Regions from separate parts of the Aminipila butyrica genome, predicted to be linked through region 1. Evidence: riboswitches for the same ligand, from Rfam matches in the RefSeq annotation. Region 1 holds a riboswitch; the other holds the start of a gene.
The links. Region 1 has a riboswitch for FMN ahead of Ami103574_RS14390 (ECF transporter S component). Riboswitches for the same ligand answer to the same signal wherever they lie in the genome.
Positions count from the first base shown of each region.

Region 1 (3,413 bases):
AAGAAGATTACAGAGATTTCCATGAGTGCTGTTCCTACCTGGGTAGAAAAATATCACCTGGGAGATAAGCCGGTCTATGAGATTATTCCGCTAGATGAGAAATTGCAAGACAATGAGACTTTGAAAGCTTCTGGGCACTTATCCCGGGCAGAGGCGGCGTTGGAGGATGCCAATGGACTACTTAAAAATAATTGAAGAATCAAGAGATGATATGGTGAAAACCTTGCAGGAGTTAATCGCCATTAAAAGCGTGGAGGACCAGCCTGTTGAAGGAGCGCCATTTGGAATCGGCGTAGCCGAAGCCTTTCAGTATCTGTTGAAGAAGGCTCAGGCCGATGGCTTTGAGGTGGAAAACGTGGATAACTATGGCGGCCATTTGGAATTCGGCGGGTATATGCTGGACGAGGAAGGCCAGATTGTCGGCACCAGTGACCAAGTGTTGGGCATTTTGGGTCATTTGGACGTAGTGCCAGAAGGTTCCGGCTGGGATTATGACCCTTACGGCGGGGTTCTTGACGGTGGAAAGATTTATGGCAGAGGGGCCCTCGATAATAAGGGACCGATGGTAGCTGCTTATTATGCCATGAAAGCTTTAAAGGAAAGCGGTTTTGTGCCGGAAAAAAAGGTCCGGCTAATCATTGGCTTGGATGAAGAAACGAATTGGAAGGGCATGGAATATTACCTGTCGAAGGAAAAAGCCCCGGACCTGGGGTTTACACCGGATGCAGATTATCCCGCCATACAAGGGGAAAAGGGTATTCTGGTCTTTCAGCTAGCCAAGAAGATTGGCAAGACTGTAGGCAAGGGAATCCAGCTTCGGAGCCTCAGCGGCGGCACGGCGGCCAACTCGGTAGCAGATTACGCCAGGGCTGTTATTCGCTCGGAGAAGCCAGGGGCTTACGATAAGGTTCGAGAATTGGCGGCCAAATATCGGGCGGAGCAATGCGAGCAGGAAGGGAAGCCCGCTTATGGAGGCAAGCTGACTTGTAAGGGCGTGGGAAAGAGCTTGGAAATCGCCGCCTGCGGAGTATCGGCTCATGGAGCAGAGCCGGAGAAAGGCCTCAACGCCATTTCGCTGCTGTTAGATTTTTTAGGCCGAATTGACATAATCAACGATGATGTAAATGAATTTGTGCAGTTTTACCGTCAGCATATCGGGTTTGAACTAGACGGGACCGCTATGGACTGCGGCCTGTCTGATCACGAGTCGGGAAAGCTGATATTCAATGTAGGTAAGGTAGACTTGGACGGCGAAGCCTTGATTTTGACAATTAATATCCGCTATCCGGTGACCTATAGTGATGAAGTGGTCTATGAGGCCATGATGCCGCTAGTTAACCAATATAATATGGGCATTGTTAAGCTGAAGCACCAGCCGCCTCTCTACCGAGCTAAGGAGGATTGGCTGCTTCAAACCTTGATGGCAGTCTACCGGGAACACACTGGAGATCAAACAGGAGAGCCACTGGTCATCGGTGGAGGTACTTACGCACGAGCCGCAGAAAATCTGGTCGCTTTCGGCAGCGTATTCCCTGGTGATTTGGATTTGTCCCACCAAGCCAATGAGTACGTGGAAGTAGACAAGTTGGTGCTAAATGCGAAAATTTTTGCGGATGCTATTTACAGATTGGCGCAGTAAGTATATAATGTTGTTGTTTAACAAATAAAATATAATAAAGAATGTTTCAGGGGGAGGTGTAAGTCCTCACCGGCGGTAATGAGCGCAAGAGCTACAAGTCCGCGAGCCAACAGGCAGAATGGGTTAGATTCCCATACCGACGGTATAGTCCGGATGAAAGAAACAGGTTTGTCCTTTGGATGGACATCTATTTCAGTTTAGCAAACCCTGAGAGCAGTCTCAGGGTTTTTTGTATGGGCTTTCATGTGTCCGGCGAGAACCCCGACTGGAAAGAAAAGGAGAACTTAAATGACAGCACAAAACAAAACCGTAAAATTAGCTAAAATGGGTATGCTGGTAGCCATTTCCGTGGTCTTAGTATATCTTGTACATTTTCCCATATTCCCAGCGGTAGCCTTTATGGAATACGATCCGGCAGACATCCCCATCTTCATCGGCACTTTTGCCTTTGGCCCTATGGCAGGCCTTCTGCTGACCGTAGTCACGGCGGTGCTTCAGGGCACTACGGTCAGTGCAGGCAGCGGTATATACGGCATCATCATGCACACGTTGGCTACAGGGTCTTTCGTGTTGGCATCCGGGTTTATTTACCGAGGACGAAAGGGCAAGAAAGAAGCAGCCCTTGCGCTGACCGTGGGGGTCCTTGTTATGACGGTGGTCATGGTGGGCGCTAACCTGGTTATTACGCCTATTTTCACCGGCTGGCCGGTGAGTGCAGTCAAAGATGTGATGGGTTTCATTGTCGGCTTCAACGTCGTAAAGGCAGGGCTGAACGCCGTGATAACCTTTTTCCTGTACAAGCGTATCTCTGGTTTTTTGCACCGATAGGTTGCAGCGGTCTCTTAGATTCCAGCATATTAAGCAAACAGCCGCCTACAGGCGGCTGTTTGCTAGCAAAAACATCTTATAAACAACTTAAATCTTCTCTAATCGCTTTACACGTCGATATTCTAGTGGTGTCATATTAAACTGCTGTTTAAATAACGCGGCGAATTTGCCTTGATTGGTATATCCTATTTGTGCGGATATTTCAGAAATTGGTTTTTGTGTTTCAGCTAAGAGTTGAGCGCCCTTATTCATTCGATACTCACGCAGATATACTGAAATATTTTGCCCGTAAACGCCTCTAAAATAATTTTTCAAACTTGTTTCACTGATTGAAAATCGTTCTGCTAATTTTTTTATGGGATAATGTTTATGCAAATTAGTGATTAAAATGTTTTCTGCTTTTTTTGCAATTTCAACTTGAACTCCTGTATAAAAAGTACAAGGCCTTAAAGAATATAATGGGTCTTTAAGCAAGAGATCGATTAATTCTAACACATACATTCGCATATGAAAAATCGAGGGGTGTTCGGATAGATCCCAGATTCGTTTGAGAATGCCTTCAACTCTATTAGTCCCTTCTACAATATAGGTTTTTCCATTTCTGCAATAAATCTGCTCAAGCTTTCTCATATCAATATCAAAAGATTGCAATAGGTCTTTACTCTCCTTATCAATTAAATCTAAATCAAAGTACATTTTTAGACCTTCGTAATTTTTGGTTGGAAAAATGTATTCTTTTTGTGCGGTTTGTTTGCTAACCGATAAATCCTTTCCCTTCATATAGATATAGGTATTATCTACTAAGAGCAATTCACTTCGTCCACTGACACAATAATTAATCAGTAAAGGTTTACACTCAGCATTTGTGTCTGATTCGGGCCAGCTTAAAGCTTCAACATTAATATAAGCTAAATGTATTCCGGAAAAAAGAGTATAAAAAACCATC
Region 1 covers NZ_CP048649.1:3,043,222-3,046,634, reverse strand. The annotation lists gene Ami103574_RS14400 (CapA family protein) at 1-195, shown strand, start outside; gene pepV (dipeptidase PepV) at 173-1,639, shown strand; FMN riboswitch at 1,678-1,808, shown strand; gene Ami103574_RS14390 (ECF transporter S component) at 1,928-2,467, shown strand; gene Ami103574_RS14385 (helix-turn-helix domain-containing protein) at 2,555-3,413, opposite strand, start outside.

Region 2 (3,413 bases), 740 kb from region 1:
TGTCACAGCCCTTTGTCCGGTGATTGGATATAAGAAGGCTGCGCAAATAGCAAAAGACTTCATGGAAGAGGGTACACCGATTCTGGAAGGAGCCTTGGCCTGTGGAGTCAGTAAGAATCAGTTAGATCGAATTTTGGATGAAAGCCGCTTTATGCCGCAGTTTGCAACAGAGTAAGGGAGAAAGAAACAACATGGACAACGGACAATATGCTTTAAAAGCTCATAAGGAGTGGGGCGGAAAGATTGAAGTTATTTCGAGAGCCAAAGTAGCCAGCCGAGAGGATTTGGCGGTGGCTTATACGCCGGGGGTGGCAGCGCCTTGCTTAGAGATTCAAAAAAATGAGAGCAAAGCTTATGACTACACTAGAAAATCGAATTTGGTAGCCGTCATTACAAACGGCACGGCAGTTCTGGGACTGGGAGATATCGGTCCCAGTGCTGGTATGCCGGTTATGGAAGGAAAGTGTGTGCTATTTAAAGAGTTTGCTGGTGTAGATGCCTTCCCCCTTTGCGTAGATACTAAGGATGTGGATGAGCTGGTGCAAGTCATCTATAAAATCTCAAAAAGCTTTGGGGGTATTAATTTGGAAGATATCGGTGCACCTGCCTGCTTTGAAGTGGAAAGACGCTTAAAAGAATTATGCGATATCCCCGTGTTTCACGATGATCAGCACGGTACAGCCATCGTAGTGACCGCAGCGCTGATAAATGCAGTCAAGTTAAAAGGGCAGGAGCCGCGAGACCTGAGCATTGTTATGAACGGGGCGGGAGCTGCCGGCATATCTATTACAAAACTGTTGTTAGATGCTGGATTTCGGGATATCATCGTGTGCGACAGCAAAGGAATACTCTGTCAAGGCATTACCCCAGAGGAAGGAGCCAAAGGGGAAATCGCCAGACTTACCAATCGAGAGAAAAAAACAGGCAGCTTAGCAGATGCCATGAAGGGGGCCGATGTTTTCGTGGGGGTTTCCAAAGGCGGATTGGTCAGCCAGGAAATGGTTCGTTCCATGAAGACAAAGCCGATTATTTTAGCGATGGCGAATCCGACGCCGGAGATCATGCCAGAAGAGGCTCTGGAAGCGGGCGCATACATTGTGGGTACCGGAAGAAGCGATTTTCCGAATCAGATTAACAACGTGCTGGTATTTCCAGGCGTGTTTAAAGGTGCTTTGGCAGTAAGGGCCACAGATATTACAGACAGCATGAAGATGGCAGCGGCGCAGGCTATAGCGGGTGTTATTTCAACAGATGAACTATGCCCGGAATACATTATACCGGATCCTTTCGATGACAGGGTAGCGCAGGCGGTGGCTCGTGCCGTTGAGGAAGAAGCTCGGCGGCTGGGAATTAATCGACTATAATAAAAAAGCCTCTGAGAGGCTCTAAAAAACTTGGCATCAGCAAATATTTACTGATGCCAAATATCTTACATATGATATGCAATCAGAACAACCTTTTCTCCAGAACTTTCCTGAAGTTTCTGTTCCAATGCAGTAATCTCCGAATGACTTGATGCACTAAGATTTGCAAAAGCATTCTTGGTGAAAGCATCTTTATTGACAGGAGAATCAGCATTTAACATAAAATCACCATCCTTTCTACTATAGTTTGCACAGGAAGGTAGAAAATATAAAAATTAGCGGCATGCAACTATTGTCAGAGTTGGTAAGGCAGACATAGCTGAAACAAGTTTAGGTCATATAGGGAGGAGAGAAAATGTAAAATGTATATTGCAAAATAACTTTTGATGTGATATGGTGTGTATATCATATTTTTACTGAATGTAAAAAGCGATAGAATTTAATGTGTTAAAGAAAATTAAATAAGAATCTTCAGGGCGAGGTGAAAATCCTCACCGGCGGTAATGAGCGAAGGTGCTACGAGTCCGCGAGCCGACAGGCAGAATGGGTTAGATTCCCATACCGACAGTATAGTCTGGATGAAAGAAGATATACGCAAGTTATCAGCGTTTGTTTACAGTGCTCTGAAATGTTTTTCATTTCGGAGTTTTTTATTGCAGCTGAGAAGCGGAGCTGCTTCTGCAATCTGTTTTTGTGTAGGCTGTTGCAGCAGCAAAGGTTCGGTAGCTTACTTCATCTACAAGATACCCTGGAGAATTCTCTAGGGTATTTTTATTGCAGTTTTGGCAGGAGGGGGCAAATTGAGTCAGATGGAAAACGATGAAGGCTATATGAGGCTGGCGCTGGAACTGGCGGCAAAGGCAGAAGGCTGGACCAGTCCGAATCCCATGGTGGGGGCGGTTATCGTCAAGGATGGGCAAATTATTGGACAGGGCTTCCATGAGCGGGCGGGGCTGCCCCACGGAGAGCGGGTGGCCCTGGCGGCCTGCAAGGAGGATCCTGCTGGAGCTACCTTATACGTAAATTTAGAACCTTGCTGCCACTACGGCAGAACACCTCCTTGTACAGAGGCAATTCTAGAAAGCCGTATCGCCCGAGTGGTCATCGGCACCGAAGATCCCAATCCCCTGGTGGCTGGAAAGGGTGCTTCTATTCTCCAGAAAGCAGGAATTCAGGTTACCTCAGGCATTTTACAAAAGGAATGCAGGCAGCTAAACCGTGTATTTTTTTATTACGCTGTGAAAAAGCAACCATTTGTGGCCATGAAATACGCCATGACCATGGACGGAAAAATAGCGGCGCACACCGGCCTGTCCCGGTGGATTACAGGCCCGGTGGCCAGGGAGCACGTACATCAGCTGCGCCATCGATATGCGTCCATCTTGGTGGGCATTGGGACGGTGCTGGCTGACAACCCGCGGTTGGACTGTCGTCTGCCAAATACGAAAAATCCCAAGCGGATTATCTGTGACAGCCAGCTGAGGCTGCCGCTGGATTCCCAGATTGCAGTTACCGCCGGAGACATTGAAACCTATGTGGCCACGGCTTCTGACGACAAAGAAAAATCCGAAGCCCTTCGGCGTGCAGGCTGCACCCTGTGGTATCTGCCGGGGAGCGATGGACGAGTAGACTTGGCCGCTCTAATGAAACGCTTAGGGGAAAATGAAATAGACAGTGTCCTGCTGGAAGGCGGCGGAACCTTGAATTACCAAGCCCTCAACAGCGGATTGGTGGATTATATCTACGCTTATATCGCACCAAAGATTTTAGGCGGGCGAAATGCTTTGACACCGGTGGAAGGGCTGGGGCGGGATTGCCCGACGGACAGTATCCTTTTAAGGAAAAAAAAGGTTACCTTACTAGGAGAAGACCTGCTGATTGAGCAGGAGGTTAGCAAGGCGGCAGGCCATGTTTGAGTAAAGAGAGGAGGGACTCCATGTTTACGGGAATTGTTGAAGAAAAAGGTACAGTCCGGCGAATCACCAGGGGGCGAAATTCTTGTGCGCTGGAGGTAGAAGGGCGCAGGGTGTTAGAGGATTTAAGGCTGGG
Region 2 covers NZ_CP048649.1:2,305,229-2,308,641, reverse strand. The annotation lists gene Ami103574_RS10995 (aspartate ammonia-lyase) at 1-175, shown strand, start outside; gene Ami103574_RS10990 (NAD(P)-dependent malic enzyme) at 192-1,364, shown strand; gene Ami103574_RS10985 (hypothetical protein) at 1,430-1,585, opposite strand; FMN riboswitch at 1,828-1,958, shown strand; gene ribD (bifunctional diaminohydroxyphosphoribosylaminopyrimidine deaminase/5-amino-6-(5-phosphoribosylamino)uracil reductase RibD) at 2,174-3,280, shown strand; gene Ami103574_RS10975 (riboflavin synthase) at 3,301-3,413, shown strand, end outside.
Region 2: linked by a shared signal. The riboswitch ahead of ribD (bifunctional diaminohydroxyphosphoribosylaminopyrimidine deaminase/5-amino-6-(5-phosphoribosylamino)uracil reductase RibD) and the one ahead of Ami103574_RS14390 (ECF transporter S component) in region 1 are both predicted to bind FMN.